4 regions of the Kocuria turfanensis genome follow, and region 3 is predicted to be linked to each of the others. Evidence: riboswitches for the same ligand, from Rfam matches in the RefSeq annotation. Region 3 holds a riboswitch; each other region holds the start of a gene.
What was found. A riboswitch is a leader RNA that binds a small molecule or an ion and turns the genes downstream of it on or off. The one in region 3 is predicted to bind thiamine pyrophosphate.
Positions count from the first base shown of each region.

Region 1: linked by a shared signal. The riboswitch ahead of AYX06_RS09740 (FAD-dependent oxidoreductase) and the one ahead of thiM (hydroxyethylthiazole kinase) in region 3 are both predicted to bind thiamine pyrophosphate.
Region 2: linked by a shared signal. The riboswitch ahead of AYX06_RS08625 (3-oxoacyl-ACP reductase) and the one ahead of thiM (hydroxyethylthiazole kinase) in region 3 are both predicted to bind thiamine pyrophosphate.
Region 4: linked by a shared signal. The riboswitch ahead of AYX06_RS06960 (ECF transporter S component) and the one ahead of thiM (hydroxyethylthiazole kinase) in region 3 are both predicted to bind thiamine pyrophosphate.

Region 1 is NZ_CP014480.1:2,099,840-2,107,571, forward strand. It holds gene moeB (molybdopterin-synthase adenylyltransferase MoeB) at 1-1,163, opposite strand, end outside; gene AYX06_RS09730 (thiazole synthase) at 1,160-2,050, opposite strand; gene thiS (sulfur carrier protein ThiS) at 2,052-2,291, opposite strand; gene AYX06_RS09740 (FAD-dependent oxidoreductase) at 2,288-3,607, opposite strand; TPP riboswitch at 3,597-3,699, opposite strand; gene thiE (thiamine phosphate synthase) at 3,767-4,435, shown strand; gene AYX06_RS09750 (hypothetical protein) at 4,602-5,609, shown strand; gene AYX06_RS09755 (VOC family protein) at 5,739-6,650, shown strand; gene AYX06_RS09760 (carboxylesterase family protein) at 6,625-7,732, opposite strand, start outside.
Region 2 is NZ_CP014480.1:1,859,341-1,867,072, reverse strand. It holds gene AYX06_RS08635 (glycoside hydrolase family 31 protein) at 1-852, opposite strand, end outside; gene AYX06_RS20940 (transposase) at 762-1,184, opposite strand; gene AYX06_RS08630 (LLM class flavin-dependent oxidoreductase) at 1,230-2,546, opposite strand; gene AYX06_RS08625 (3-oxoacyl-ACP reductase) at 2,558-3,322, opposite strand; TPP riboswitch at 3,369-3,464, opposite strand; gene AYX06_RS08620 (hypothetical protein) at 4,071-4,448, shown strand; gene AYX06_RS08615 (M15 family metallopeptidase) at 4,635-5,270, shown strand; gene AYX06_RS19740 (hypothetical protein) at 5,531-5,704, shown strand; gene AYX06_RS08610 (hypothetical protein) at 6,004-6,504, opposite strand; gene AYX06_RS08605 (pirin family protein) at 6,710-7,693, opposite strand; gene AYX06_RS08600 (carboxymuconolactone decarboxylase family protein) at 7,690-7,732, opposite strand, start outside.
Region 3 is NZ_CP014480.1:758,141-765,872, forward strand. It holds gene AYX06_RS03465 (bifunctional hydroxymethylpyrimidine kinase/phosphomethylpyrimidine kinase) at 1-1,498, opposite strand, end outside; gene thiE (thiamine phosphate synthase) at 1,495-2,175, opposite strand; gene thiM (hydroxyethylthiazole kinase) at 2,172-3,044, opposite strand; TPP riboswitch at 3,036-3,129, opposite strand; gene AYX06_RS03480 (nuclear transport factor 2 family protein) at 3,212-3,946, opposite strand; gene AYX06_RS03485 (Rne/Rng family ribonuclease) at 4,190-7,732, opposite strand, start outside.
Region 4 is NZ_CP014480.1:1,511,224-1,518,955, reverse strand. It holds gene AYX06_RS06985 (Na+/H+ antiporter subunit E) at 1-120, shown strand, start outside; gene AYX06_RS06980 (monovalent cation/H+ antiporter complex subunit F) at 117-389, shown strand; gene mnhG (monovalent cation/H(+) antiporter subunit G) at 395-898, shown strand; gene AYX06_RS06970 (DUF4235 domain-containing protein) at 956-1,234, shown strand; TPP riboswitch at 1,623-1,744, shown strand; gene AYX06_RS06960 (ECF transporter S component) at 1,833-2,453, shown strand; gene AYX06_RS06955 (ABC transporter ATP-binding protein) at 2,450-4,216, shown strand; gene AYX06_RS06950 (energy-coupling factor transporter transmembrane component T family protein) at 4,213-5,010, shown strand; gene AYX06_RS06945 (aminotransferase class IV) at 5,257-6,138, opposite strand; gene AYX06_RS06940 (uridine kinase family protein) at 6,168-6,761, opposite strand; gene AYX06_RS06935 (low molecular weight protein-tyrosine-phosphatase) at 6,758-7,294, opposite strand; gene AYX06_RS06930 (BCCT family transporter) at 7,378-7,732, opposite strand, start outside.

The sequences.
Region 1 (7,732 bases), 1.3 Mb from region 3:
GGCTCCACCTGCTCCGCCCAGGCCAGCACCCCGCCCTCGAGGTGGCGGACCCGTTCCTCCCGCCCGGCGTAGAACGGGCGCAGAGCGGCCAGGGCGGTCGCCGAGCGGGCGCCGGCCTTGCAGTGCAGCACGAGGTCCGCGCCGCGCGCCTCCGGCGGCAGGGCGTCCGGTCCCCGGTCCAGCAGCTCCTGCAGCGGCACCGGCACGGCGCCGGGGATCGCCAGGAGCTGCCGCTCCCAGTCCTCCCGCACGTCGACCAGCACGAAGGCCGCCTCCCCGCGCGCTCGCCGCTCCAGCAGCCGGGCCAGCTCGGCCGCCCCGACCGTCTCGGCGGGCTCGGCCCCGCCGCCGGGCAGCGGGCGGACGGCCTCGGGCTCGGCGACGGCGGTGACCGGGGCGGCGTCCGGGTCCGGGTCCAGGCGCATCTCGCGCCAGGTCATCGCCAGGGCGTCGTGCAGCAGCACCCGCCCGAGCAGGGGCTCCCCGGTGCCGGTGATCAGCTTGACGGCCTCGGTGACCATCACCGCGCCCACGGTGGCGGGGAGCATGCCGAAGACCCCGCCCTCGGCGCAGCTGGGGACCTCCCCGTCCGGCGGCGCCTCGGGATAGAGGTCCCGGTAGGTGGGCCCGTGGCCGGCCCAGAAGACGCTGACCTGCCCCTCGAAGCGCAGGATGGAGCCCCACACGCAGGGGATCCCGGTGAGAGCGGCGGCGTCGCCGACCACGTAGCGGGTCGCGAAGTTGTCCGCGCCGTCGAGGACGAGGTCGTACTCGCCGAGGATCTGCACGGCGTTGTCCGCGGTGAGCCGGCAGGGGTGGGTGCGCACCCGCACGAGCGGGTTGAGGGCGGCCACGGCCTCCGCGGCGGAGTCCGCCTTGGGCCGGCCGACGTCGGCGGTGCGGTGCACCACCTGGCGCTGCAGGTTGGAGACCGCCACGACGTCGTCGTCGACGATCCCCAGCGTTCCCACGCCCGCCGCGGCGAGGTACTGCAGGGCCGGGGCGCCCAGTCCGCCGGCGCCGACCACGAGCACCCGGGCGTTGCCGAGCCGGCGCTGGCCGAGCGGGCCGATCCCGGGCAGGGTCAGGTGCCGGGCGTAGCGCTCGAGCTCCGCCCGGGTCAGCTCGGGGCCGGGCTCCACGAGCGGGGGCAGCGGGCTCACGGCCGCTGCCCCACGGGCGCCCAGTCCCCGCGCGGAACGCCCGCCGGGTCGGCGCCCGGCCCGTCGTCGGGCGTGCCGGCGGGCGTGTCCGTGTCGATCCGTCCGGCCATCGGTGAGGACGCCAGGGCGTGCCGGCGGGCCGGGATCCGCCCGGCGCCGGCGGCCAGCCGCCCGGCGGCCACGGCGTGGCGCATCGCGGTGGCCATGGCCACCGGGTCCTGCGCGCGGGTCACGGCGCTGGCCAGCAGCACGGCGTCGCAGCCCAGCTCCATGGCCAGGGCGGCCTCGGAGGCGGTCCCGATCCCGGCGTCGAGGACCACGGGCACCGAGGCCCGGGAGGTGATGAGCTCGATGTTGTGCGGGTTGAGGATCCCCAGCCCGGTGCCGATCGGCGCGCCCAGGGGCATCACGGCGGCCGCGCCGAGGTCCTCCAGGCGGCGGGCCACGGCGGGGTCGTCGGAGGTGTAGGCGAAGACCCGGAAGCCGCGGGCCACGAGCTGCTCGGTGGCGTCGAGCAGCTCCACCACGTCGGGCAGCAGGGTGTCCTCGTCGGCGATGACCTCGAGCTTGACCCAGTCGGTCTCCAGGGCCTCGCGGCCGAGCTCGGCGGTGAGCAGGGCGTCCCGGGCGGTGTAGCAGCCGGCGGTGTTGGGCAGGATCCGGATGCCGTTGCGCTCGAGCATCGCGAACAGCGAGTCGCCGCGGCCGGGGGCGTAGCGGCGCAGCGCCACGGTGGTCAGCTCGGTGCCGGAGGCGAGCAGGGCCTGCTCCAGGGTGTGCAGCGAGCTGAGCCCGCCGGTGCCCATGATCAGCCGGGAGGACAGCTCGGTGCCGTCCAGCACGAGCGGGTCCACCAGGGATGCGGCGCGGGGTGCGGGGTGGGTCATGTCAGCCTCCCTGGACGGCGGTGATGATCTCGACGGACTGTCCCTCGGCCACGGGGGTGCGGCCCCAGCGGCTGCGCGGGACCACGGCGGCGTCCACCGCCACGGCCACGCCCAGCCGGCGGCCGTCCAGCGGGGCGCCGTCGGGGCCCAGGGGCCGCCCGACGGTCTCGGCCACGAGGTCCACCACGGTGGTGTCCCCGCCGACGACGTGCGGGCGGCCGTTGAGGGTGATGGCGGTCATCGGGTGCTCCTGTTCGGGGTGCGGAAACCGGTCGCGGGGTCCGCGGCGGGCGCCTCGACCGGGCGGTCGAAGCGGTGCGGGTCGGTGGTGGCCAGGTGCTCGGCGTCGGCGCCCGGATCCGCGCCGAGCACCAGCTCCGCGGCGAGGCGGGCGGCCAGCGGGGCGAGCAGGACGCCGTGGCGGAAGTAGCCCGTGGAGACCAGGAGACCGGGCACCGGATCTCCCTCCGGGCCGCGGACGCGGCCCAGGTACGGGATGTCGTCCGGGGTCCCGGGCCGGGCACGGGCCATGGCCTCGACCAGCTCGAGGTCGGCGACGCCGGGGACCACGGCCTGGGCGTCGCGCAGCAGCCGGAGCACGCCTCCGGCGCTGATCCCGTCGAGGTCGTCCTCGCGGGAGGTCGCCCCGATCACCACCGTCCCGTCGTCGCGGGGCACCAGGTAGACGGGCACCCCGTGGACCAGGCCGCGGACGGTGCGCTCGAGCAGGGCGGGCGCCCCGGCGGGCGGACGGGTGCGGAGGATGTCCCCGTGCACCGGGCGCAGCGGCGGCCGCCAGGACCCGGGCAGGCCCTCCAGGTCGGTGAGACCCGTGCCGGGGGCGAGGACCGTCTCCGCCGCCGAGACCATCCCGCCGTCGGCCAGGCGCAGGCCCGTCACCGCGCCGTCGGGGCCGTGGCGCAGGCCCGTGGCGCGGTCGTGCACCAGGCGGGCGGGCCCGCCGTCGGGGCCGTCCGTTGCGGAGGACCCGGACGGAGTGGGGAGCTCGGGGGCGACGAGGGCGGCGAGCAGTCCGGCCACGAGCCGGCGGGGGTCCACCTGGTGGTCGTCGGGAATGCGGTGCACGGCGGACAGCCGCGGGCTCAGGGCCGGCTCCAGGGCCCGGGCCGTGCGCAGCGGGAGCGGCTCCACGGCCAGGCCGTGGCGCAGCTGGAGCTCGCGCAGGTCCGCCAGGGCCTGCCGGTCGGCGGCGTCGACGCCGCACACGAGCGTCTCGGTGGCGCGGTAGCCCACCGAGCCGCCGGCGGCCTCCTCCACGGCGGCCACGAACGCCGGGTAGGCGCCGGCCGAGGCGAGCATGAGGGGATAGAGCGGCTCCTGCTGGTACTGGACCTCGCTCACCGGGGCGAGCATCCCGGCCGCCGCCCGGCTGGCCCCGGCGCCGGGCTCGGGGTCCACCACGGCCACCGAGCGGCCGCGGCGGCGCAGCTCCCAGGCCGTGGCCAGGCCGACCACCCCGGCCCCGACCACGGCGACGTCGGCCCGCACGTGCTGGGCGGCGGACATCGGAACGGAGGGCACGGATGTCACCGGCATCGTCCTTTCCTACGGCGGCATGACCCGCATCAGGTGTGGCGGTCGGCGCCGGACGCCCTCTCAGCCCCCGAGGGGCTCCCGCAGAACCGCTGACCTATCATTCAGCGTGTGACCCAGCATACCCAGGACACCCCCGCTCCCGCCGCCTCCGAGCTGCGCATGACACGCACGGACCGGCTCCTCGCCGCCCGGCTGTACGTGTGCACCGACGCCCGCCGCGCGCAGGGCGACCTCGAGGAGTTCCTGCACGCCGTCTGCGCCGGCGGGACGGACATCGTCCAGCTGCGGGACAGGAGCATCGACACCGACGAGGAGATCGCCGCGCTGCGCCTGCTGGGCCGGGTCGCCGCCGAGTACGGCGTCCTGGTCGCCGTCAACGACCGCGCCGACCTCGCCGCGCTCGTGGGCGCCGACGTCTTCCACGCCGGCCAGCACGACCTCACCCCCGCCCAGGCCCGGCAGCTGCTCGGCCCCGACGTGCTGATCGGCCGCTCCACCCACGACCTCGGCCAGGCCCGGGCCGCGCTGGCCGACCCGGACGTGGACTACTTCTGCACCGGTCCCGTGTGGGAGACCCCCACCAAGCCGGGCCGGCCCGCCACCGGCCTGGGCTTCGTGCGCGAGGTCGCCGCACTGACCGAGGCCCGGCTGGACGCCGACCCGGCGGTGGTGCCCGTGCCGTGGTTCGCCATCGGCGGCATCGACGAGCAGCGCCTCCCCGAGGTGCTGGCCGCCGGGGCGCGCGGCGCCGTGGTGGTCCGGGCGGTCACCGAGGCCCCGGACCCGCGCCTGGCCGCCGGGCAGCTGCGCAGTCTGCTCCCCGCCTGACACGCTCCCCGACCGGCGCGCTACCTGCCCGGCACGCTTCCTGCCCGGCACGCCGCGCGGGGACGTCCGCCGGGCGCGCCCGGCCGCAACTCCCCACCGGCTCCCCGCCGCCGCACAGCCCCGTCTGAGAGCATGGAGCCCACGGACGACGACGGAGGAGTGGCCCATGGACCCCGAGCTCGACCCGCAGGTGCGGCACGCGGTGGAGCATCCCGCGCAGACCGCCCGCGGCCCGGAGGACGTGCAGCTGCGCGTCCGGCTGGCCGGCGAGCCCGCCCGGCGAGCGCTGGGCAGCCACTGGGAGGAGGGCGCCCCGGAGGACGCCGCGCCCGGCGAGGACCGGCTCGCGGCGGCCGTGCTGCTGGCCACCCTCTTCGGCGACACGTTCTGGCTCGAGCGGGCGGCCCGGCTGCCCGGTGACGTCCCGGGCTGTCCCTCCGCCCCGCCGAGCGGGCTGCTGGAGCTCACCCGCGTGCCCGGCGCCCGGGCGGCGATGGCCTCGGTCCTCGAGCGGCCGCTGCTCACCGGGCTGCTGGAGTGGGGCACGAACCCGCTGCCCGAGCAGCCCCCGCTGGCCGTGGCGCAGGCTGCCCGGGACCTCTCGATCCCCGACGACGGGCGTGTCTACCGGGTGGTGCGCCGCCGCGCCGAGCGCTTCCTGGCCCGCGAGTACGACGGCTCGGAGTCGCTGGAGCGGTTCGTGACCCTGCTGACGGAGGCCGAGAAGGGCCACCGCGAGGACGGGCCCGTGCTCTCCGGCGAGACGCTGCCGCCCGCCTCTCCCCCGACTGCTCCTCCACCACCGGCGGCCCCGGCGCCGCCGGCACCGGAGGGCGGCCCGGCCGGGCCGCCGTCGTCGAACCCCTCGATCGCGGACGCTCCGCAGGCTCCGCAGTGGGGCGTCAGCCCGTCCACGCCCGCCCCGCCGCCGCCCGGGCAGGTCGGCCGGCCCGGTGCGCCCGGGGAGCCGTTCCCGGGCCAGGCCCAGGGCGGGCCGTTCCCCGGGCCGGGCGCGGGCGGCCCGCTGGCGGGCAGCCGCGGCCCGGCGGCCGGCGGATGGCCGCCGCCCCCGGCCCACGACCCCGCGGAGGACGACTCCGACAACCTCAAGGCCTGGGGTCTGGTCTTTCTGGCGATCGTGGCGGTGATCGTGGCGCTGATCTTCGTGCTCTGACCGGGACGGCGTCGCGCCCGGCCCCGAGGTGACGAAGGTCCCCAAGATACTTGCACCGGAAACATTTTCTGGGGTATCCTTGCGGACATATCAACCTTTGTGGTGCCGATGCCGACGGAGAAGCCCGAGATGCCGATCTTTCCCCAGAACCCCGACCCCCGGAGCCTGACGCCGCGACCGGCCGACGACCTGCTGTCCGCCGGAACCCGGATGGGCGCCGTGGAGCTGCTCGTGGCCGACCTGGACACGATGCTCGCCTACTACACGGACGCCGTGACCCTCGAGGTCCTCGCCCATTCCGGGGACACGGCCGTGCTGGGCCGTGACGGCCGGACCGTGCTGCGCCTGCGGCAGGTCCCGGAGCTGCCGCCGGCCCGCCGCGGTCAGGCGGGGCTGTTCCACACCGCGGTGCTGTTCGAGGACGAGCCGGCCCTGGCGGCCGCCCTGGCCTCGGTCGCCGCCGTGGCGCCGCGATCCTTCACCGGCAGCGCCGACCACCTCTACAGCCAGGCGTTCTACTTCGACGACCCCGAGGGCAACGGCGTGGAGCTCTACACCGACCGCCCCCGCCACACCTGGCGGCGGGAGGCCAACGGGCTGCTCACGCTGGCGTCCAACCCGCTGGATCCCACCGCGTTCCTGGGCGAGCACCTGCGCGAGCCGGCCGGGGCGCGGCCGGCGGCGCCGCCGGCCACCCTCGGCCACGTCCACCTGCAGGTCGGCGACATCCCGCAGGGCCGGCGGTTCTACGTGGACGTCCTGGGCTTCGAGGTGATGAGCGACATCGGCTCGGCCCTGTTCATCGCCGCCGGCGGGTACCACCACCACATCGGGCTCAACACCTGGCACAGCGCCGGGGCCGGCCCGCGGGCGGCCTCCCTGGGCCTGGGGCAGGTCAACATCGACCTGCCCACGGCCGAGGACGTCGCCGCCCTGCAGGCCCGGCTGACCGACCACCGGGTCCCCACCCGGCACGACGGCGCCGTGCTGCGCTTCGAGGACCCCTGGAACACCCTCATCCAGGTGGGCGTCGCCGCGTAGACCGCGCCAGGAGGGGGACCCGGACGCGCCGGTGGCGCAGGACGCCGGGGATGCGGCCGGCGTCGCCGAGGGGCTCCCCGCGGGCGAAGTCGGCCCACAGCCGGCGCACCTGCCGGGCGGCGGCGTCGATGTCCTCCCACGCGGCACCGGCGACCAGCCCGGTGCCCGCCCAGGTCGGCTCGTCGCCGAAGAGCAGGGGCAGGTCGACCGTGTGGGCCGCCCCGTACGGATTGCCAGGGGCTGCCCAGGAGATCACGTAGCGGTGGGCCGTCCCGCCGGCGCGCACGTGCCGGCGGGCGAAGCGGCGGATCGCCCGGGAGTAGACGGACCGGGTCGCCCAGCCGACCACGGCCCGGCGCAGCACCGGCCCCAGCAGCGGCACGCGGGTCCACCGCTGCAGGGCCGGCACCGTGGGCAGGTAGAGCCGCGCCTCCTCGGTGGTGTGGCCGATGAGGACGTCGATGTGCGGGGCCACCCGGTCCCAGGCCGCGTCGATCTCCTTCTCGGCGGGCAGCGGGTGGTGGCCGTACTGGGTGCCGAAGGGCATCGCCCCCAGCAGCCCGAAGGGCGCCGCGTGCCGCTCCACCTCCGCCTGGGCGGCGACCACGTCGGCGGCGGGCATCCCGGCCGTCACGACCTCCGCCGCGGCCGCCATGGCGGCGTTCATCCGCTCCCGGCCGCGGGCGATGCCCAGCGGCGGGCTCTGGATGACGGCGCGGCGGAAGAGCGTCTCCGCCCCCGGGACGGCCATGAGGTGGGCCACGGCGTCACCGCCGGCGGACTGGCCGAAGGCGGTCACGTTGTCCGGGTCACCGCCGAAGGCGGCGATGTTGCGCCGCACCCAGCGCAGCGCCTCGAGCTGGTCGAGCAGCCCGAGGTTGGCCGGGCGGGCGTGCCCGGAGCCCAGGTAGCCGAACAGGCCGAGCCGGTAGGTGACCGTCACGACCACCACGCGCTGCTCGGCCACCAGCGGCGTCGGGTCCATGATCGGGGCGTCCCCGGCGCCGGTGGTGTAGGAGCCGCCGTGGATCCACACCAGCACCGGCAGGCCCTCACCGGCCCGCGCGTCGCGGGGCAGGGTG
Region 2 (7,732 bases), 1.1 Mb from region 3:
GGTGACCCGGTAGCCGCGCTCGTGCGCCCATCCCAGGAAGCGCCGCGGGTCCGGGAAGAGCTCCCGGTTCCAGGTGTAGCCGGTCCAGCCCGAGCCGTGGTGGCGTTCCACGTGCTCGTCGGTGAGGTGCCAGTCCATGTCCACCACGAGCACGGAGAAGGGCAGGCGGCGGTCCGCGAAGTCCTGGACCAGCTGCCGGTACTCGGTCTCGTCGTAGGCGTGGTAGCGGCTCCACCAGTTGCCCAGCGCGTAGCGGGGCAGCACCGGCTGCGGCCCGGACAGCGCGTAGAAGGCGCGCAGGGCCTCCTGGTGGTCGTGGCCGTAGCCGAAGAAGTAGAGGTCCACCGCGCCCTCCTCGCGGGGACGCGGGGCGTACCAGCCGTCCTCCGTGAGCAGCACCGAGGCCGAGTCGTCGACCACCCCGAAGCCCTCCCGGGAGTTGATGCCCGGCTCGAGCGGGATGGGGCCGTCGGCCTCGTCGAGGGTGCGGGCGGTCCCGCCGAGCGTGGGCACCGGCGTGCCGTAGCGCCACACGCTGTGGTAGTTGGTCACCCCGCCGCGCACCTGCACGGACAGACCCGAGGGGCTGAACTCCCGCTCGTCGTAGCTCAGGTGGATCCGGTCGGTGAACAGCTCGAGGCCGGCCTCCGAGCGCCGGACGCGGAACGGCGGCACCGGGAACCGCCGGTGCACCGCGAAGGCCGAGGGCCGGTCCTCGAACCGTCCGCCGGGGCTGTACTCCAGGCGGAGCAGCCCGTCGGTCAGCACGGTGATGCGGTAGTGCGCGCCGGCGACGACGGCGGCGGGCTCCGGGGAGCCGTGGCCGGTGGGACGGAAGCGGGGGAGGGGCATTCCCCCAGCGTAGGGCCCCGGGTCCGGCGGGGGCTGGGGCACGTCTCCGGTGCAGTCCTCCGGTGTGGTCCTCCGGGTCGGAGGAAGGCGGCCCGGACCCTGTCCCCGGGTCCGTCGGCGCTGCAGCGGCCGCGCCGCGTCCGCCCGGCCTGCCAGGGCCCGAACTGTTCGGGGACGTCACGCCAGGCGGTCCCGCACCGGCAGGGGCAGCGGGTGCCCTCCACCACGGGACGGTCGTCGCGCAGCGGCCGGCCTCTCTTGCCGTCGGAGAACGGCCAGGGAGGCCGGATCCGTGCCCATCGGTCATCGCTCAGCACAGCCGCACGGGACATGCCTCCGGCGTCGAAGAACCCCTCCCACGATGGAGAGGACAGGCCCTATGCCGGTGCTCCGCGGGCGGGGCGGGGGAGCCCCAGGTGCCCGCGGAGTGAATGGGCGGTGTAGTCGGTGCGGAAGAGGCCGCGGCGCTGCAGTTCCGGCACGACGTGGTCGACGAAGTCGTCGAGGGCGTCCGGCAGGGTCGGGGGCATGAGGTTGAACCCGTCGGCCGCTCCGGAGCGGAACCAGTGCTCGATCCGGTCCGCGATGCTCTCGGGGGTGCCGACCATGGTGCAGTGCCCGCCACCGGCGGCCAGGCGGCCCAGCAGCTGTCGGACGGTGGGCCGTTCCACGTCGATGATCCGCAGGATCGTGGCGTAGCGGCCCTGAGGGCCGCCGAACCGCTCGAGCGGAGGCAGCGGTGGGACCGGGGCGTCGAGTTCCCATCCGCTGCAGTCCTGCTGGATGAACGTGCTCAGCTGGGCCAGCGACTGGGCGGTGGGCAGCAGCGCGTCGACCGCGGCCCGCTGGGCCCGGGCCTCCTGCTCGGTGGAGCCGACGTAGGTCACGAGCCCGGGCATCACCGCCACCGCCTCCGGGTTCCGCCCGGCCGCGGTGATACGGGCCTTGACGTCGGCGTAGTAGTCGCGGCCGGCGGTCAGGTCGTAGGCCACCGCGTAGATCGCCTCCGCGTACCGGGCGGCCAGATCCCGTCCGGGGCCGGAGGCCCCGGCTTGGAAGAGCACGGGTCTGCCCTGCGGCGGGCGCGGCACGGTCAGTGGTCCGTCCACCTGGAAGTGCTCGCCGTGGTGGTGCACCGGACGGACCCGGGCGGGGTCGGCGTAGAGCCCTGCCCGGTCGACGAGTACGGCGTCGTCGGCCCAGGAGTCCCACAGCTGCTGGGTGACCTGCACGAATTCCTCGGCCCGGGCGTAGCGCTGCTGTCGGGCCGGCATGGCCTCCAGCCCGTGGTTGCGGGCCTCGGCGTCGAACATGGAGGTCACCACGTTCCACCCCGCCCGCCCGCCGCTGATGTGGTCGAGGGAGGCGAGCATCCGGGCGGCGTGGAACGGGGTGAAGAAGGTGGTCGAGATGGTGCAGACCAATCCGATCCGCTCCGTGGCCCGGGCCATGGCGGACAGGGCGGTCAGCGGCTCGAGGAACCACCGGGGCCCGGAGGCGACGTCGCCGGTGCTGTGGCCGTCGGCGAAGAACACGGCATCGAAGAAACCGCGCTCGGCCGTGCGGGCCAGCCGCTCCCAGTAGGAGATGTCCCCCAGCTGCTCGGCGGGGGAGTCGGGGCGCCGCCAGGCCGCGCTGTGGTGGCCGGCGCCGAGGAGGAAGGCGTTGAGGTGCAGCTGCCGGTGCGTGCTCATGAGTGCCCGATTCACCCCATGACCAGTCCGCCGTCGACCACCAGGTTCTGCCCGGTGACCGACCGCGCCCAGGGCGAGGCGAAGAACAGGACGGTGTCGGCGAACTCCTCCGGGGTGGTCACACGGCCCAGCGGGGTGGAGGAGGCGATGAGGTCGAAGACCTCCTCAGGGGTGGCCGCGCTGGCGTCGGTGGTGCGCAGCAGCCCGCCGGAGACCATGTTCACCGTGACGTTGTGTTGACCCAGGTCCTTGGCCAGGGTCCGGGTCAAGGAGAGCAGGGCCGCCTTGGCCGCGGTGTAGTCGTGATACGGGACGACGGGATTCTGGAACAGGTTGGTGCCGATGTTCACGATCCGCCCGAACCCCTGCTCCTGCATTCCCGGCAGGCACGCCTGCATCGTGTTCAGCGCCCCCCGGACGCTGCCGGAGAACTGGCTGGTGAACTCGTCCCAGCCGATCTCCGCCGCACCCGAGCGGGCGTCCCCGTTGAAGGAGAAGTCCGCCAGCGCGTTGTTCACCACAGTGGTGACCGGGGCGCCGAAGTGCTCCCGGGTGCGCTCGAGCATGGCCGACACCTGCCCGGGATCGGTGACGTCAGCAGGCAAGGCCACAGCCCGTTGCGGACCGAAGCGGCTCACGAGCTCTTGGGCGGCGGTGGAGCTGGATCGGTAGTTGATGACCACCCGCGCGCCCTCGGCGGCGAAGGCCTCCACGATGCGGCGGCCCAGGCCGCGGGCCCCGCCGGTCACGAGGACGATCTGCTCTGCGATCTGCATGAGGTTCCCTGAGGATCAGGGCGAAAAGATGCAGGCCCGGCAACGGCCCGGCCTGAGAGGACATCCCTTCGCCAGTACGAACTGGATCAGGTTCGACGGGTGTCATCTCAGCCGGATGGAACCGGCACCCCGTGTCACTGCTCCGACCGTACACGCTCTGCCGAGAACGAACAGCCCCCCATTCCCATCGGCACAGCGCAGTCGATCGCGGCAACGCCGATGACCTGCCTACCGGAGCAGTCCGAGGTCCCGCGAGGCGCTCCACGGTCCGGGAACGGTGGCCGCCACCGGAGACGACAGGGCGAAGTTCGCCTTCCGACCCCGTACGGCCCAGGCGCCCCGCCCGCAGCGGCGACATCGCCGAGCCGCAGTGGAGATCGGGCACACCCCTCCGCGGGACCACGCCGGAAATGGTTGCGGTCATGCACCTGGTGCTGGCGGGGTTTCGCACCGACCACCTGGTGGTTGCGGCTCAGCAGGGGCCATCAGGCGTCGACGACTCCCGGGTCACCACGACGGTGACCGGTAGTGGCTGGGCGGGGAGACGGTTTTTCGACCGGGCACGCGGCAGGACGCAAGGTGACCCACCGGAGGTGCCTTTACATCTGTTACGACTCCTCTCCATAGTGGGGGAGAACTCTTCTCGGGAACGGTCCACCGATCGTTTCCGGGGAGGCCTGGCTGGGGCAGCAGTCGGAGATTCATGCGGTGCTCCGATCCGCTTGACGCCGGGTGAAAGGGCTTGATCGTGCGCGAGGACCTCATCGCTGCCTGCCGGCACTGGGGCGTGATCCAGCGGGTCTCGATGCGTGAGCACCTGCGACGGGCCGAGGCGTTGCTGGATCCGGCCGAGACCGTGCACGTGGTGGCGCCGGGATGGTGGCGAGGCCAGCGGACCCTTGTCCTCGTCACGACCTCACGGCTGCTGTTGGTCCGTCGGGAGCTGAAGTGCTCCACACGCGATCACGGGACCTACCCGTTGCGCAGCATCGGGGCCCTGCGTGTCCATGCCTGTCCGCCGGAAGGCGTGCGGTTCCGGGTGGGTGCGGGCCTGGACCTGGAGGAGTTCTCCGTGACCCGGCACGGCGACCTGGTGGAACATGCACTCCGGAAGGCGCGGTCATGATCACCGCCACCCGCCCCTCGTGTGAGTGCTCCCGGGGCTCGTCACAGTGTCACACAGCACATATCACGGGGGTCGTGCAGTTACGCTGAGGCGGATCTTTCCTGGACACGTGGGGGCGTAGACATGATGAGGAACTTCGGTGGACTTCTCGGTGGGGCGGCAGCACTGAGCCTGGCGACGGGGCTGATGGCGCCATCGGCGGCGGTCGCGACAGGGACGACCTACGACATCGACTCGGCCTCCAGCCTGACGGTGGTGGTGAACAAGCACCGCCCGCTGGACCCGCAGACCTACGTACCGAAGCCGCTCAGTCGTATTCAGGCCGAACGGATGCGGTCCGATGCGGCGGAGGCGTACAAGAAGATGGTCCGCGCCGCCAAGGCCGACGGGGTGAACATCGTGGCCGTGAGCGGGTATCGCTCCTACGACACGCAGGCCAGTCTCTACGACAGCTACGTGCAGCAGTACGGCCAGGAAACCGCTGACACCATCGCGGCTCGCCCGGGGCACAGCGAGCACCAGACCGGGCTGGCCATGGACGTGGGCAACGCCTCCGGGGTGTGCGCGCTGCAGGACTGCTTCGAGGACACCCCGGTCGGGGCGTGGGTCGCCGAGCACGCCGGGGAGTACGGGTTCATCATCCGCTACCCGGACGGTGAGGACAATCAAGCCGTCACCGGCTACGCCTACGAGCCCTGGCACATTCGCTACGTCGGTCATGACCTGGTCCGGGACATGCAGGAAGCGGCTCTCGCGGACCCGGAGGTCGACACCATGGAGGAGTTCTTCGGCCTGGAGCCTGCCCCCGACTACCTGCCGTAAGCGGAGTCGACCCCGATTCCACCGCTGCGCGACCCAGGACCTCACAGGCGTCACGGGCCATCTGCTGCGGTGAGGTACTCGTGCACGCGTCAATAGTTGACCCGGCTGTGCAGCACCTGCACCACCTGTCGGTCGGGCTGGTGCGCTCCGTCAGGACGAGCTGATGACGGCCGCCGGCCGGGTGGGAGCGGCGCGGCCGCTGCAACGCCGACGGAACTCGGGACCGGGTCCGGGCCGCGCTGCTCACCGATGCGCCGAAGATGGAACTGATCGACGGGGCGGTGTCGGTGGACTCCACCGTCGACCGGGCCCGTCAGCACGCCGCGAACCTCACCGGCGACGCCCCGATGGTGCCCCATCTCCTGGCCGGCCTGCGGGTGGCCCGTCACGGGCCGGGCCGTCCCCGGACCCGGCCCGCAGCACCTGCGCGGTGACCAGGCCTGCTCCTTCCGCGCCGTCCGCCCTCACCTGCGGGCCGGGGGCGTCACCGCCGTGATTTCCGGGCCCGCCGGCCGGCAGGGCCACCGGAAGCGCCGTGATCCCAGGGCGGTCGGCCGCCCTCCTCCGACCCGGAGGACGACCAGGGCCGCAACGTCGTGGCACGATCCTGCACCGCCTTCAGGCCATGGCGCGGGCTCGCGACACGCTGCGACAGAGTCGCGCCGACCTACCGCGGCGGGGCCGTGCTGCGCACCATCGCTGTCCGGCTCACGGCACTACCGGGAGACATGCCCTAGCGCAGGGCGGCGCGCACCCCCGGGCGCACGGCCACGACGAGCCACGCCGCGTCCACCGCGAGCTTGAGCGCGGCGGGCAGCAGCTGCAGCGGGTGCGTCCCGGTCGGCACGACGGGCACGGCGAAGGACAGCACGAGACTGGCCACGGTGCTGAGCACGGCCATGGCCGCGAAGACGATGCCGAGGATCCAGGCCCACTGCCGCTGCTCGCGCAGCGGGAAGAAGACCAGGGCGTACAGGCCCGCGTTGACGGCGAGGCCCACCACGGCGCTCGCGAGCACGAAGCCCGTGCCCAGGAACATGCCTCCCGAGGCGGCGGCCACCTGCTCCGAGGACGTCAGGTAGCCGATGACGCTGCCCAGCACGCCGATCGCGAAGGACGCCACCGTGAGCTGCAGCAGCAACCGGAGATCCGGGGTCCTCGGCGGGACGGGGCCGGCCGCCCACGGGCCGCCGGGGCCGGGGGCGCTGTGCGGGCCGTACGGGTACTGGGTCATGGCGGTCGACTCCTCGCGGCGGGACGGGGCCCCGTCGGGGCTCAGCACCGAACCTAGCCGCTGATCCCGCCCGCCGGAGGGTTCGCGGGTGCAAAGACGTCGGCGAGTCGTCGTACGACGGCCCCCTCGTGGCCGGGGGTCTGGCGGTGCAGGACGACCGGCCCGGTGCCGGGCGACCCGGACGGTCCGGGGCGGTCTCGGGGGCTCAGCCGCGCGGGCGCAGCGGGACGGTGGGCAGGGCGGGGGCCGGCAGCGGAGCGGGCTGTCCCTCCGGATAGGGGCCGAAGCGCGGGTCGGCCTCCCCGTCCGGCGCCGGTTCGGCTCCGATCTCCGCCTGCCATGCCGCCCGGTAGGCGGCGACCTCCGCGTGGCTGCGGCCCACGAAGTTCCACCACATCACGATGCGCTCGCCCAGGGGCTCCCCGCCGATCAGCAGCGCCCGCACCGGGCGCGGCCCGGCCTGCAGGACCAGGCGCGCCCGGCCCGGGGGCAGATAGGCCAGGTGGCCCGCCGGCACCGGGTCCCCCTCGAGGACGAGGTCCCCGGCGTCGAGCAGCACCCCGTGCTCGAAGGCCGGGTCCACCGCCAGTTCCAGCCGGGCGCCGGCGTCCAGGGCGATCTCGGCGGCCAGCAGGGGCGGGGTGTGGGTCCGCACCGGGGAGACGGACCCGGCCAGGGCGCCCAGGTACACCCGCAGCAGGCTGCCCGGGCCGGGCACGGGCTCCGGTGCGTAGTGCTCGAAGGTCGGGGCCGTGTGCCGGGTCCGGTCCGGCAGGGCGTACCACAGCTGCACCCCGTGCAGGAGGCCGGTGTCCGGGGTCGAGAACTCCTGATGGGAGATCCCGCGTCCGGCGACCATGAGGTTGACCTCGCCGGGGCGCACGATCGCGCGGTACCCGGCGGAGTCCTGGTGGGCGATCGCCCCGGTGAAGAGCAGGCTCACCGTGGCCAGGCCGGTGTGCGGGTGCCGGGCCACCCGCATCCCCCCGGACGCGGAGACCGGGTCCGGGCCGTAGTGGTCCAGGAAGCACCAGGAGCCGATCAGGCTCCGCCGGCGCTGGGGCAGGGTCCGGCGCACGGTCATCGCCCGGGGCCCGCCCAGCGGCACGTCGCGCGGCGGGAGCAGCTGCGGGCCGCCGCCGCCCTCGGCGCAGACGACCTCCTCGGGGCGCGCATCCAGATTGGTCATGCCCCGCTCCCGGGCACGCGCGCCGGGGCAGGGGTGGCC
Region 3 (7,732 bases):
CCAACCGAACCGCCGCGACCGGCGCGTCGAAGAAGTCCCGCTCCAGGGCGCAGGCCTCCAGGAACACCTCCCGCATCCGCTCCCGCACGGCTGGGGACGCGCCCCGGGCGGCCTCGTCGAGCAGCTCCCGGGCCGTGCGGGTCGCGGCCTGGAACCCCTCGTCGGCGTAGGTGGCGAGCCAGTCCGCGTAGGGGTGCTCGCCGGTCCCGGCGGCGGCCGCGAGCTCCCCCAGGTGCCGGCCGACATCGGCGTAGACCCAGAAGCACGGCAGCACCGCGGCGAGGCCCACCGGGTAGGGCTCCGCGGCGGTGGCCGCGAGCAGGAAGGAGGTGTAGCGCCGGGTCACCTCCCCGGGCCCGGCCCCGGCGGCCCCCGTCGCGGCGTGCTGCAGGCGGGCCCGGTGCAGCTCGCTCTCCGTCTCGGTGCAGGAGACCGCGCCGGTCGCGAAGAACAGCCGCTGCCGCTCGTCCGGGGCCCGGGCGGCGAGCAGGGTCAGCGCCCGGCTGTAGCCGTCGAGGTACTGCAGGTCCTGGTCGAGGTAGGCCAGGAACCGCTCCGGCTCGAGCCGGCCGTCGCCCAGGCCGCGGACGAAGTCGAGCTCCTCGATCTCCCGGCGCACCCCGGCGGAGGCCGCCCAGAGCTCGTCGCTGAACCGGGCCGGTGCCGCACCCCAGCTCTCGAGCGCGTCCTGGACGTGGTGGAAGTGGTGCACGGGGCCGCTGCCGTGGCCGACCGCCAGGTCCCCGGAGCGCTCGAGCGCCCCGCGCAGCCACTCGCGGGCGATTCCGAGGCTGTGCGCCCAGTCCCCGTGCCGGGCCTGCAGGGTGGCCAGCGCCGAGGAGAGCGAGCAGCCGGTGCCGTGGGAGTTCTCGGTGGGCACCCGGGCGCCGTCGAACGCGACGAGGGGCTCCGGCGCGTCCGGGCCCACGAGGGCGTCGGGGGTGCGGTCCCCGGTGAGGTGCCCGCCCTTGACGAGCACCAGGGTGTCGTGGGCCCGGGCCACCCGGTGGCCCTGCGCCAGGGCCTCCGCCCAGGAGGAGGCGATCTCCTCCTGGGCGAGGACCGCCAGCTCCGGCAGGTTCGGGGTGACGAGGTCGGCGTGGCGGAGCATCGCGCGCAGCGCGTCCTCGGCCTCCCGCTCGAGCAGGCGCCCGCCCGAGGTCGCGACCATGACGGGGTCCAGCACCACCACCGGCGGCCGGTGGTCCTCGAGCCAGCGGGTCACCGTCTCGATCACCGGCACGGAGCCGAGCATGCCGATCTTCACCGCGTCGATCTCGACGTCCTCGGCGACGGCGTCCAGCTGGGCGGCGAGGAACTCCACCGGCGGGACGTGCACGCCGCGCACCCCGAGGGTGTTCTGCACCACGACGGCCGTCACGGCGCTCATCCCGTAGCCGCCCATCGCCGCGATCGACTTCAGGTCCGCGTGCTGTCCCGCCCCGCCGGTGGGGTCGGTGCCGGCCACGGCCAGGACGCGGGGCACCCGGGGACTCATCGGGCCACCTCCTCGGGGACGCGGCCGAAAGCGCGCACGTAGCGGGCGGCCGCGGCCGCGGGGTCGGGGTCGGCGCAGATGCCGGAGACCACGGCCAGCCCCGCCGCCCCGGCGGCACGCAGGGCCGCGGCGTCCTCGACCCGCACCCCGCCGATCGCCAGGCACGGCAGGGCGGTGCGGGCCGCGGCACGGGCGAACCCCTCGACGCCCAGCGGCTCGGGGTGGTCGGGCTTGGTGCGGGTGGCGCGCACGGCGCCGACCCCCAGGTAGTCGACGGTGCCCGGGGGCAGGGCGGCGGCCGCGTCGAGCTCCGGCGCCGTGGCGGCGCTCAGGCCCAGCACCGCGTCCGGCCCGCAGATCCGCCGGGCCAGCTCCACGGGCAGGTCGCTCTGGCCGACGTGCACCCCGGCCACGGGCGCGCCGGCCGCCCGGGCGGCCAGGTAGGCGTCGGCGCGGTCGTCGACGAGCACGGGGACGTCCCGGCCCACGCGCTCCGCGACGGCCACGAGCAGGGCCACCAGGTCCCGGGCCGGGGCGTGCTTCTCCCGGACCTGGACCATGGTGGCTCCCCCGGCCACGGCGGCCGCCACGACGTCGGGCACGCTGCGCGGGGCGCTGAGCGCCGTGTCGGTCACGAGGTGCAGGGTTAGGGCGGCGGGATCGAGACGGGCGCTCACCGGGCACCCTCCTCGCGCACGAGCTCCGCCCGGGCGGCGAGCTGCTCCGGCGTGATGGCGTGCAGCCGGTCCAGCAGGGCCACGGCGAAGGACCCGGGGCCGGCGCAGTCGGCGGCGGCGTCCTCGGCCGCCAGGGTGTACACCGTCGTGGCGGCCGTCGCCGCCGCGGCGGGGTCGGCGCGCACGGCGGTGAAGGCGGCCATCAGGGCGCCCAGGGCGCAGCCCCCGCCGGTGATCCGCGTCAGCAGCGGCGTGCCGTGCGGCACGCGCACCACGCCCCCGTCGGGGGCGCGCACGAGGTCGACCGGACCGGAGACGGCCACGGCCGAGCCGGCCTGCGCGGCCAGCACGGCGGCGGCGTCCCGGGCGGCGTCGACGCCGTGGGTGGCGTCCGTGCCCCGCCCTCCGGCGCCGCCGGCGAGGCCGATGATCTCCGAGGCGTTGCCGCGCACGATCGCCGGCCGGTGCCGCAGCAGGTCTCGGGCCAGTGCGGTGCGCACGGGCAGGGCGCCCACGGCCACGGGGTCCAGCACCCATGCGCGGCCGGCCCGCTGCCGGGCGCCGACGGCCTCGTAGGCGGCCCCGCGCTGCTCGGCGGTGGGTGTGCCGGTGTTGACGAGCAGCCCGTCGGCGAGCTCCGCGAAGACTCCGCCCTCGCCCTGGATGTCGGTCATGGCCGGGGAGGCGCCCACCGCCAGCAGGACGTTGGCGGTGACGTTGGCGACCACGGTGTTGGTGATGCACTGCACCAGCGGCGCTGCGGTGCGCAGCTCCTCGAGGGCCGTGGCGGCGTCCTCGGCGAGCGCGTGGTCCGGTGGCGCCCCCTCGGCTCCTGCGGTGCGGGCGGGCGGGGGTACGGCATCGCGCATCAGCGACATCCCTTCGCTAGTACTGGCTAGATCAGGTTCGACGGGTGTGATCTCAGCCGCTCGCGCGGCACCCCGTGTCAGGTGTTCCGCCAGTCTAGCCGCCGGCCGGTGCCGGGCGCGGCGGGGCCGGATCCGGCCGTGGACCGCCGCACGAGGCGGCCGCCCGGTCAGAAGAATCCGTTGCCGTGCGGCATCCGCTCCGGGACGGGCTGGACGACCTCCCAGTGCTCGAGGATCCGTCCGTCGACGACCCGCCACAGGTCGTAGCAGCCTGCCGGGCGCCGGTCACCGTGCTCCGGGGCCTCGCCGTCGGGCTCGAGCACGCCCTCGGTGACGGTGAGGACGAAGTCGCCCTCGCCGAGCACCCGGTGGAGGGCGTGCCGGGCGAGCCGGGCGCCCGGGCCGGCGCCGTGCTCGACGTAGCGCGGGTCGCGGGCCAGCTCCGCGAGGGCCTCCCGGTCGGCGCCCAGGAGCCGTTCGTGCACCCACTCGGTGATCAGCGCCTTGTTCGCCGCGGTGTGCTCGTGGTCCGTGACCTGCCGGGGGCCGTCGATCCGGTGGGCGCCGGCGGCGCCGCCGGGCAGCGGCGCGTAGGCGTCCCAGTGCTCGGCGAGGCGGTCGCCGGCCACACGGAAGACGTCCACTGCCACCAGGGGCTCCGGGGCGAGGCCGTGGTACACGCAGTGGACGGCGACCATGTCCCCGTCCTCGAGCATGCGCAGGTTGTCGATCCGGAAGTCCTCGGGGAGCTGCTGGAGGACGGCGCGGAGCCCCTCCCGGCCGTCGGCCCCGAGGGCGGAGTGCTGCCGGAAGTCCGGGGCCCAGTACCGGTCGAGGGCCGAGGGATCCCGGTGTCCGAAGAGGTCGGTGCCGGCGGTGAGTACGATCTGCTTGCTGCTCATGGCCATCCCCTCGGCGCTGCGGGCCGGGGGTCCGCCCGGTCGGGCCGCCCGCGTGTGGTGCGACCACGCTACTCCCGCTCCTGCAGGGCCGGACAGAGGATCGGGCCATGTGACGGCCCGGGAACCCGGCAGGAGGGCGGCACGAGTCCGGGCCCTGCCGTGACCAGGAGTACCGGTCCCGCGACGGCGAAGGACCCCGACCGGCGGGTCGGGGTCCTTCGGGGTGCGTCGGCGGGCTGGCGCTCAGCCCTGGCCGGCGGGCCGGCCGCTGGTGAGGTCCTCGGCCTTGACACCGACGCCCACGACGGTCGGCCCGTGGCCGGCGGGAGCGCGCTGCGGAAGCTCCGCGGCGGTCGTCGCCTCGTGCCGCCCGCCCTCGGCGGCGGCCGCCTGACCGGCGGTCACCTGGGCCTCCCCCGGTCGGGCGGCCGGGGCCGAGGCACGGCGGGAGCGCCGGCGCGGACGCGCCGGCTCCGCGGGCGCCTCGGCCGTCGTCCCAGCCGGTGTCCCGGTGGAGGGCCCGGTCGGGGGCACGGCCGGGGCCTGGCTCGTGGCCTGCCGCTCCCGGGCGGGGGTCCGCGCCGGCTCGGCCCTCTCGTCCTCGGGCTCGGCCGCGGGAGCACCGGCGTCGTCCGCCGGCGCGGCGGTCCGCTGCTCCGGTGCCCGCTGGTCGAAGGCCTCCGCCAGCGAGTCCAGGCTCAGTCGGGGCGCCTCGGCGGGCTCCTCGGCGACGGGCGCGTGGCCCTGCGGGAGCTCGATGACCTCGCCCTTGATCGTCAGGCGCGAGCCCTGCTCGGCTGCGGGCTCCTCGACGGCGGGCGCGGGCTCGGCCGGGGGTCGGGTCTCCTCCGTCTCCGGCTGCTCGGCGGCGGTCTCCGCGCCCTGGCCGCGGTTGCGGCTGCGCTTGCCGCGGCGCTTCTTCCGCGAGCGCCCCGAGCCCTCGGGGCGGGACTCCGCCGGGGCGGCCGGCTCCTCGGCGCGGGGCGTCTCCGGCTCCTCCGGGGTCTCGTGGTGGGTCGCGGCCGCGATGGTCGCGAACGCCGTGCGCGCGGCCTCGGCCTTCGCCTTCTCCGCGGGATCCGGCTCGGCGGTCCGGGCCTCCGGGCGGGCGGGCTGCTGCTCGCCCTGGCCGCGGCGGCTGCGCTTGCGGTCGGTGCGGTTGGGCCGCTGGTCGCGGATCTCGCCCGGGACGCCGCCGGTGCGGCCCTCCAGCGGGTGGTCGTGCACGACGACGCCGCGGCCGGCGCAGTGCTCACAGGGCTCGGAGAACACCTCGAGCAGGCCGGTGCCCATCCGCTTGCGGGTCATCTGCACCAGCCCGAGGGAGGTCACCTCGGCCACCTGGTGCTTGGTGCGGTCCCGTCCCAGGCACTCCACCAGGCGGCGCAGCACGAGGTCGCGGTTGGACTCGAGCACCATGTCGATGAAGTCGATGACGATGATGCCGCCGATGTCCCGCAGCCGCAGCTGCCGCACGATCTCCTCGGCGGCCTCCAGGTTGTTCTTGGTGACGGTCTCCTCGAGGTTGCCCCCGGAGCCGGTGAACTTGCCGGTGTTGACGTCGACGACCGTCATGGCCTCGGTCCGGTCGATCACGAGCGAGCCGCCCGAGGGCAGGAAGACCTTGCGGTCGAGAGCCTTCTCGATCTGTTCCTCCACACGCTGGTTCACGAACAGGTCCTCGTCCTCGTCCCACTTCTGGAGCCGGTCGAGCAGGTCCGGCGCGACGTAGGTCACGTACGCCTCGATGTTGTCCCACGCCTCGTCGCCCTGGACCACCATGGTGGTGAAGTCCTCGTTGAAGACGTCGCGGACGGTCTTGATGGTCAGGTCCGGCTCCGCGTACAGCATCTCCGGGGCCAGGGTCTTGGTGGAGCTCGCCCGTTCCTGGATCTGCTCCCACTGGGCCCGCAGCCGGTTGATGTCGTGGGTGAGCTCCTGCTCGGAGGCGCCCTCCGCGGCGGTGCGCACGATGACGCCCGCCCCGTCCGGCAGGCGGTCCTTGAGGATCTTCTTCAGCCGGGCGCGCTCGACGTCGGGCAGCTTCCGGGAGATCCCGGTCATCGAGCCGCCCGGGACGTAGACCAGGTAGCGGCCGGGCAGGGAGATCTGGCTCGTGAGCCGGGCGCCCTTGTGCCCCACCGGGTCCTTGGTGACCTGCACGAGCACCGAGTCCCCGGACTTCAGGGCGACCTCGATCCGGCGCGGCCCGCCCTCGAGGCGGGAGGCGTCCCAGTTGACCTCGCCGGCGTAGAGCACCGCGTTGCGGCCCCGGCCGATGTCGATGAACGCCGCCTCCATGGAGGGCAGCACGTTCTGCACCTTGCCCACGTAGACGTTGCCGATCAGCGAGTCCTGCTGCGTGTGGGAGACGAAGTGCTCGGCCAGCACGCCGTCCTCGAGGACGCCGATCTGGATCCGGTTGTCCTTCTGCCGCACGAGCATCCGCCGTTCGACGGACTCGCGGCGGGCGAGGAACTCGGCCTCGGTGATGACCTGCCGGCGGCGGCCGGTCTGGCGGGACTCACGCCGACGCTGCTTCTTGGCCTCGAGCCGGGTGGAGCCCTTCACCGCCACGACCTCGTCGACCGTGGCGCTCTCCGCGGCGCGCGGGGCGCGGACCCGCGTGACGGTGTTGGGCGGGTCGTCGTCGCTGCCGCCCACCAGCTCCATGTCCACGTCCCCGCGGCGCCGGCGACGGCGCCGGCGGCTGGTCACGCCCCCGCCGGTGCCCTGTTCGGCCTCCTCGGCCTCCTCGGCGAGCTCGGCCGCCTCCGCCTCGGCCCCGTCGCCCGGGTCCTCGGCGGTCGCGTTCTCCTCCTGCTGCCGGCGCCGGGCCTCGCGGCGGCGGGCCGCCCGCTGCTGCGCGGCCTCGCGCAGCTCGTCGAGGTCCGGGGCGTGGAACATGAGCGAGGTCGCGGTGACGGCGGCCGCCAGCGGGGTGTCGGACTCCTCCGGCTCCTCGGCGTCGCCGGTGTCCTCCTGGCCGGAGCCCTCCGGGCTCGGCACGGGGCCCCCCTGGGAGACCTCCTCCGCGGGCGGAGCGGCGGTCCCGGCGGCAACGGTCTCGGCGGGCTCCTGGCCGGAGCCCTCCGGACCCCGCGTGGAGCTCACCGCGGGAGCCTCCTCCGAGGGCGCGGCAGCGGCCTCGGAGGCAGCGGTCTCGGCGGGCTCCTGGCCGGAACCGTCCGGGTCCCGCGTGGAGCTCACCGTGGGAGCCTCTTCAGCGGGCGCGGCAGCGGCCTCCGGGTCGTTGCGGTGAGAGCCCGGCGCGGAGCCCGTGCGGGGGGCCTCCTCCGCGGGCGCGGCAACGGCCTCGGCGGTGTCCTCGGCGGTGTCCGCTGCGCGGTCATCGGCGGACGGCGAGCCGCCGGCCGCGGGGACCGCGTCCTGGTCCGCCGGCGCGGCGCTCACGCCGAGGTCCTGGGCCTCACCGGCCGGCTCGATCTCCTCGCCGGCCAGGGCGGCCCCGGGCGTGCCCGGTGCGGGGCGGCTCGGCGCGGAGACCTCCTCGGCCACCGAGCCCGGCGTCTCGTCGCCGGGCACGGCGGTGCCCGGCGCGACGTCGAGGGTGTCGGTCCCGGCGGCGTCGCCGCGCGCCGGGGCGGGCGACTGCGCTCCGGCGGGCTCGTCGAGGACGTCGCCCGGCGTCTCCGCCAGGGTCCCGGGGGCGTTGTCGCCCGCCGGGTCCACGGCCGCGGGTTCCGGGCGTGCGTCGTCCGATGTGTTCTGCTGACCAGCGTCCAGGGCGTCCTGCGCCCCGTCCTGGTTCACCTGTTCGGCATC
Region 4 (7,732 bases), 750 kb from region 3:
TCCCCGGTCACGGCCGGGCAGCAGATCGTCGGCGGCCGGCGAGGAGACGTCCCCACCGGGACCGCCGAGACCCCCCAGGCCACCGAGACCCCCCAGACCACCGAGGAGGACCGCCCGTGATGGAGATCGCCGTGGCCGTCGCCGCCGTGCTGCTCAGCGCGGCCGCCGCGGGCACCCTGTACCGGCTGGCCAAGGGACCGTCGCTGCTGGACCGGGTGGTGGCCACCGACGTCCTGCTGGCCATCGTGGCGGCGTCGCTCGCCGTGGAGATGGCCTACCACGGCCATCTCAACAACCTCATCCTCATGGTGATCGTCTCCCTGGTGGGGTTCATCGGCGCCGTGACGGTGGCGCGCTTCGCCACCCAGACCGCCGAGCACGGGAAGTGAGCCCCGTGCTGGACACCGTCCTGGACGCCGCCGCGGCCGTGTGCCTGGTCCTCGGAGCGCTGATGTCCCTGGCCGCCGCGATCGGGCTGGTCCGCTTCCCGGACCTGCTGACCCGCATGCATGCGGGGACCAAGCCGCAGGTGTTCGGGCTGCTGCTCATGCTCACCGCCGTCGCCCTGGAGAACCGGGACCCGGTCATGATCCCGCTGATCATTCTCGGCTGGGTCTTCCAGCTGCTCACCGTGCCCGTCTCGGCGCACATGGTCGGACGTTCCACCTACCGCACCAAGCACCTCAACCGGGCCACCCTCACGCAGGACGACCTGCAGGAGGTGCTCAACCGTGCCGGCGAGCGGGGCGGCGGCGAACCGGCCGCGGCCGAGCCTGCTCCCGCCGAGCCGGCCCTCAGCGACGCGGCCCTCAGCGACTCGATCCTCACCGAGCCGCCGAACGCGGACGGGCAGCGCGCCGACGGACAGCAGACTGACGGATCCGGGAGGACGCGTTAGGCTGGGCACGATCGACGGGCGCATCCGCGCCGCCCCGACGACAAGGAGCAGCAGTCCATGAACACGAAGATCCTCGAACTCGCCGGCACCGGCCTCTCGCTGGGCGGCGTGGCGCTCTCGCACAAGGTGCTCGGTGCCGCGTGGACGCGCATCACGGGGGACCCGCCCCCCGCCAAGAACCCGGACCCGGACGAGGCGTGGACCGGCATCATCATATGGTCGCTCGTGACCGGCCTCGTCGGCACGGTGATCAAGGTCGCGATCTCCCGCCAGGTGGCGAAGATGGAGAACAAGCCCCGGAACAACCCCAAGGCCTCCAGCCAGGCCGAGGTCTGATCCCCGGCGGCCACCTCGCGAGGGGGCCCGTCCGTCCGGACACCGCATCGGTGCCCGGACGGACGGGCCCCTTCGTCGTCCGGTGGACGCGCCGCGGCATGGACGGAAGGGCTGACGTGCGGTCGGCAGCCCGGGCGGAAGTGCGGGCGACGGTCCCGGTGACGGTCCTGGCGGAAGTGCGGGCGACGGTCCCGGTGACGGTCCTGGCGGAAGTGCGGGCGACGGTCCCGGTGACGGTCCTGGCGGCAGCGCGGGGGACGGTCCCGGTGACGGTCCTGGCGGAAGTGCGGGCGACGGTCCCGGTGACGGTCCTGGCGGCAGCGCGGGGGACGGTCCCGGTGACAGCGCGTGCGGCAGTGCGGCCAGGGGAGGGGTAGACTCGGTGCCACTGAAACGACAGGGGAGCGCACCCCGCCGGCAACGGCGGCACAGCGCTGAGAGTGCGGATCACCGCAGACCCTCGAACCTGCTCCGGTTAGCACCGGCGAAGGGAGTCGAGCACCTCAGGGGTGGCTCGCGGACGTGAGCTCCGGCCGTGTCCGCGCGGACCCTTCCCCTCCTGGCACCGATGGCTCGCTGAGCCCAGGAGGAACGCACCATGAACACCACCACGCACCGTCCCGCCGGCCGCAACCGTGCGTCCGGGGCCTCGTCCTGGCGGGTCGTCGACATCGTCGTGGCCGCCGTCCTCGCCGCCGTGTGCGCGGTCGTCTTCTGGGCGTGGTCGAACCTGCTCTACCCCGTGGTCGGCGCCGCCGCGGTGGCCTATCCGCCCGCCGTGGGGCTGATCGCCGGCGGCTGGCTCGTGGCCGGCGTGCTCGGCGGTCTGATCATCCGCAAGCCGGGCGCCGCGCTGTTCTGCGAGCTGCTCGCCGCGGTCATCGAGGGCTTCCTGGGCACGCACTTCGGCTGGACCGTGATCCTGTCCGGCCTCATCCAGGGCATCGGGGCCGAGCTGGTCTTCGCCGCGGTGCGCTACCGCCGCTACAACGCCGCGGTGGCCGCCGCGGCGGGCGCGGTCAGCGGCATCTTCCTGGGCGTCAACGAGAGCATCATCTACAACTACGAGTGGGCCCTCGGACACCAGGTGGTCTACGTGGTCCTGGCGGCCCTCTCGGGCGCGGTGCTCGCCGGCCTGCTGATGTGGGCCGTGGTGAAGGCGCTCGCAGCCACCGGCGTGCTGCAGGGCCTGGCCTCGGGCCGGGCCGCACGACGATGACCGCCGCGGCGGTGCGCCCTCCCGGTACGCCCACCGCCGCGGGGGCCCGCGTCGAGGCCCGCGGCTTCGGCTGGCACCACCCCGGCCGGGACGCCCCCGCCCTGCAGGGCATCGACCTCGTGGTCGAGCCGGGGGAGCGGGTGCTGCTGCTGGGGCCGAGCGGGGCGGGCAAGTCGACGTTCCTGCACGCCCTCGCGGGAGTCCTGCACGACGACGACGGGCTCTCCCTCCACGGGGAGCTGCTGCTCGACGGCACGGACCCGGACCGGGCACGGGGACGCGCCGGGCTCGTGCAGCAGGACCCCGAGTCCCAGGTGGTGCTGTCCCGGATCGGGGACGACACCGCCTTCGGCCTCGAGAACCTCGCGGTGCCCCGGGAGCAGATCTGGCCGCGGGTCCGCGCCGCCCTCGACGACGTGGGGCTGCCCCTGCCGCTCGACCACCCCACCGCCGCCCTGTCCGGCGGGCAGAAGCAGCGCCTGGCGCTCGCCGGTGCCGTGGCGATGAGCCCGGGGCTGCTCCTGCTCGACGAGCCCACCGCGAACCTGGACCCCGCCGGGGTGCGGCAGGTCCGGGACGCGGTGGCACGGTGCCTGGACCGCAGCGGGGCCACACTCGTGGTCGTGGAGCACCGTGTGGCGGTGTGGGCCGACGTCGTGGACCGTGTCGTCGTGCTCGGCCGCGACGGGGGGATCACGCACGACGGGTCCCCGGCACAGGTCCTGGGGGAGGCCGCCGACGAGCTGAGCCGCGACGGGGTCTGGGTGCCCGGCCGGGTCCCGCCCACCCGCGCGCCCGCGCGTCCCCGGGAGGAGGCGGAGCCGCTGCTCAGCGCGTCGGCGCTGGCCGTCTCGCGCACCCAGCCCTCCGCACGGCAGCTGCGCGCCCGGCGCCGGGCGCGGCGGCGCGGCCGTCCGCTGAGCGATGCCGCGGCGGGCCGGGACCTCCCGGTCGCGGCGACCGGCGTCGCACTGGACCTGCTCCGGGGCCGGGCGCTCGCGGTGACGGGCGCCAACGGCGCCGGGAAGTCGACCCTCGCGCTCACGCTGGCGGGCCTGCTCGCGCCCGTGCGCGGGACCGTGACCGCGCACTCGCCCCTGGCCCGCGGTGCCGGACCGGACCCGCTGGAGTGGGCCGGGCCGGACCTGGTGGCCCGCGTCGGGACGGTCTTCCAGGAGCCCGAGCACCAGTTCCTGTGCGCCACCGTGCGGGCCGAGCTCGAGCTCGGACCCCGGCTGGCGGGCACCCCGGCGGCCGAACGGGACCGCCGCACGGAGGAGCTGCTCGACCGGCTGCGGCTGACCCACCTGGCGGACGCGAACCCGTTCACCCTCTCCGGCGGCGAGAAGCGGCGGCTGTCGGTGGCCACGGTGCTGGCCACCGACCCGGACGTCCTGGTGCTCGACGAGCCCACCTTCGGCCAGGACGCCCTGACCTGGGCCGAGCTCGTGGACCTGCTCCTGGAGGTCGTGGACGCCGGCACGGCCGTGCTCGCGGTCACCCACGACGAGGACTTCGTGCGGGCGCTCGGGGCCGAGGTGCTGGAGCTGGGCACCTCCGCGCCGGACACGTTGCTGGAGCCGGGTGTTTCCGCAGGGGGCGCGGTGGGGGTGCCGGGTGTTTCCGCAGGGGGCGCGGTGGTGGATCCGGGTGTTCCCGCAAGGGATGCGGTGGCGGAATCCGGTGCTCCCGCACGAGGCCCGGCGATGGAGCCGGGCACGCCCGCGCCGGGGATCCTCCCGGCCACGGAGCAGGTGCGGTGAGCGCGCCCGCGATCGGTCCGGCGGCCCGGTGCTCCCTGCTGGGCCGCGCCCATCCCGTGGCGAAGCTGGCCGGCGCCCTGGCCCTGACCGTGACGCTGCTGCTCAGCGCGGATCCCGTGACGTCGGGGATCGTGCTCCTGGGCGAGGTGCTGCTGCTGACGCTGGCCGGGCGGCGCCCGCCGGCGCAGCTGCTGCGGGCCTGGCCCCTGCTCCTGGCAGCACTCGTGAGCGGATGGGGCACGGCCCTGCTCGCCGAGGACTCCGGGCCCGTGCTGCTCGACCTGGGGATCACCGAGATCTCGGCCGGTTCGGTCGCCGCGGGCGCGGCGATCGCCCTGCGCGGGCTCGCGCTGGCGCTGTCGGGCCTGCTCGTCGTGCTCAGCACCGATCCCACCGACCTCGCCGACGGACTGGCCCAGACGGTGCGGCTGCCCGCGCGGTTCGTGCTGGCCTCCTTGGCGGCCCTGCGCCTGGTGGGCGTGATGCTCACCGAGTGGACCACGCTGGCGATGGCCCGCCGGGCCCGCGGCGCCGGTTCGGGGCACGGCCCGGTGGGCGCGCTGCGGGAGTTCGGCGGGCAGGCGTTCACCCTGCTGGTCCAGTCCCTGCGCCGTGCCACCCGGCTGTCGGTGACCATGGAGGCGCGCGGCTTCGGCGCGGGCCCGCGCACGTGGGCGCGGGTCCCGGAACACTCCTGGCGGGACGCCGTGGTGCTGGCCGGGTGCGCCGCCGTGGCCGTCGCGGGTCCGGCGGTCTCCGTCCTGCTCGGGACGCACCGGTTCATCTGGGCGTGACGCCGGGGCGCCGCGTCTGGGGGCCCTTGTCCGTCAGGCCCGCGCGTCCTCGCCCCGGCACGGCACTCGCCCCGGCACGGCACTCGCCCCGGCACGGCACTCGCCCCGGCACGTCACGCGGGCGCGTCCGTGCCGGTCAACCCCCGGGACCTCCCCGGCACCCCTGCGCGGTCCTGCCACGCTTGCCTGCAACCCGTGGCCGTCACACTTGAGGGCACCCGGCCGTGATGCCGTCCCCAGCGCCCCTCACGCCCGGGCCACCCAGTCCGTCACGAGGCGGGTGAGCTCCGGGTCCACGGGCAGCGGGTGGGCGTCGAGCCGGTGCACCGGCACGGCGAGCCGCACGCTGGAGACGAGCCAGACGGCGTCCGCCGCCAGGAGGTCGGCGGACTGCAGCGGTCCGTGGCCCAGCTCCCAGCCGTCGCGCCGGGCGGCGTCGAAGATCGTGGCCTGCGTGGTGCCGGGGAGGATCCCGTGCGAGGGCTCCGGGGTCACGAGGGTGCGGACGCCCTCGTGCACGCGGGCACAGACCACGGAGGACGTGGCCCCCTCCAGCACCCGGCCGCCCGGGGCCGTGAAGATCGCCTCGTCCGCGCCGAGGGAACGGGCATGGCGCAGGGCGGCCATGTTGATCGCGTAGGACAGCGTCTTGGCCCCGGGCAGCAGCCAGGGGTACCCGGCGTCCTGCGCCGGGTCGTGGCCGCGGGGCAGCAGCACCGCGGAGACCCCCTCCCGGCGCTGCCGGAAGGTGGACTCCGGGACGGGGCTCACCGCCACCCACGACCACGGGCCGGCCTCGGGGGTGCCGCGGCTGACGACCACCTTGACGCTGTGCTCGGCGCCCAGCCCTCCGTCCCCACCGGGGGCCGCGTGGGCGAGCCCGAGCTCGACGGCCTGCCGCAGCTCCTGCGCCGAGGGCACCGGGAGCTGGGCCAGGCGAGCCGAGGCGGACAGGCGCCGGTGGTGGACGGCGAACTTCTGCACCCGCCCGTCGACGGCGCGCAGGCTCTCGAAGACCCCGTCCCCCCGGGTGAGTCCCTGGTCGTCGATGCGCACGAGCGGGACGGCGGGATCGGCGAGGACCCCCTCCGGGTGGGCGGCGTCGAGGACGACGACGGTGCTGGTCACGGCTGCCTCCTGTCGATGCGGGTGCCCGTTCAGTGGACGGGGCCGGGGTGCAGGATGTCCACCTGCTCCCAGACGTGGTCCTCCGCCAGGTAGGCGTCCTCCTGGGCGGCCCACTGCTCCCAGTGCTCGGCGTAGTAGGCGCCGTCCCGGCTCAGGGCCCGGTCGTAGCGCAGCGCGGTGGGCAGCTCGACCCAGACCGAGACGTCCAGCAGGGCCCGGGCGGCGGCCGAGCAGGCTCCGACGCCCTCCAGGACGACCACCTCCGCGACCCGCGTCAGGCGGGGGGTGCCCGGGGAGCCGGTGACCCAGTCCCAGGCGCTCCACTCGGCGTCCAGGCCGGCGCGCAGGGGGGTGAGGACCTCCTCCACGTAGGTCCGGGTGCCGAGGCGGAGACCGTCCCAGCCCGGGTAGAGGTCCTCCATGTGGAAGAGGGTCACGTCCCGCACGGGTCGCAGCACCTCGGCGAGCTGCTCCGCCAGGCTGGTCTTCCCCGCGCCCGAGCGCCCGTCGATGCCGACGAGCCAGGGGCGTCGGGTGGGGGCGGGGAGCAGCCGGGCCAGGTTGGTGCCGGCGGGGTGGGCCGCGGCGACCGCCGGGTCCAGCTCCAGTTCGATGTCGATCACGCGTGTCCGGCGTCGTGGGCGCGGCCGGCGCCGGGGACCGCGGCGTCGAGCTCCTCGGCGACGGCGCGGACCACCCCCGGCACGGCGGCGGCGATCATGCCGTAGGTGGTCTCGAAGTCCTCGGCGCCCCCGTACCAGGGGTCGTAGATGCCGAGCTCGCTGTGCTCGGAGCCGGCGACGGCGGGGTCGAACTCGCGGAGCAGGCGCACCTTCGCGGCAGTGGGGGCGTCAGGGGCAAGGGCGCGCAGGCGCCGCCAGTGGACGACGTCCAGGGCGAGCACCAGGTCACGGTCCGCGAACCGGGCCGGGTCGAAGACCTGGGCAGAGTGCGCGGAGGCGTCCAGCCCCTCACGGCGCAGCAGGTCCCCGGCCCGCGGGTCGACCGGGTTGCCGAGCTCCTCGTCGCTGACGCCGGCGGAGTCGATGCGCACTCGCTCGCCCAGGCCGGCGGCCTCGAAGGCGCGGCGCAGGGCGAACTCCGCCATGGGCGAGCGGCAGATGTTGCCGGTGCACACAGCCACGATCGAATACATAGCGGGCAGTCTAAGCCGGACGGCCCCGCGACGAGAAGTGCGGCCGCCGCCCGGGGGCGACGGCCGCACTCGTGGGCACGGGCTCAGGACCGGGGGCCCGCCGGGTCGAGCTTGCGCTCCGGGCCCGCCCCCGGGCTCTCCACGTGCTCCGCACCCGCGTCCGGGCCCTCCGCGCGTTCGGCCTCGAGGTCGATCTCCTCGCCGTTCTCGTCGACGCGCCGGTACCAGTCGGTCACGGCCGGGTCGTGGGAGTCGAAGGTCTCGCCGGCCGCACGGGCACCCGCGGCGTGCTCCACCTGCAGCGCGAAGTCGTCGCCGTGCTCCTCGATGCCGTGGATGACGGCCTTGCTCATGGCCGAGACGGCGAACGCGTGCCGGATCGTGGCCGGGTCGCTGCGGAGGTCCTTGTAGAACGCCACCATGAGGAACGCGACGACC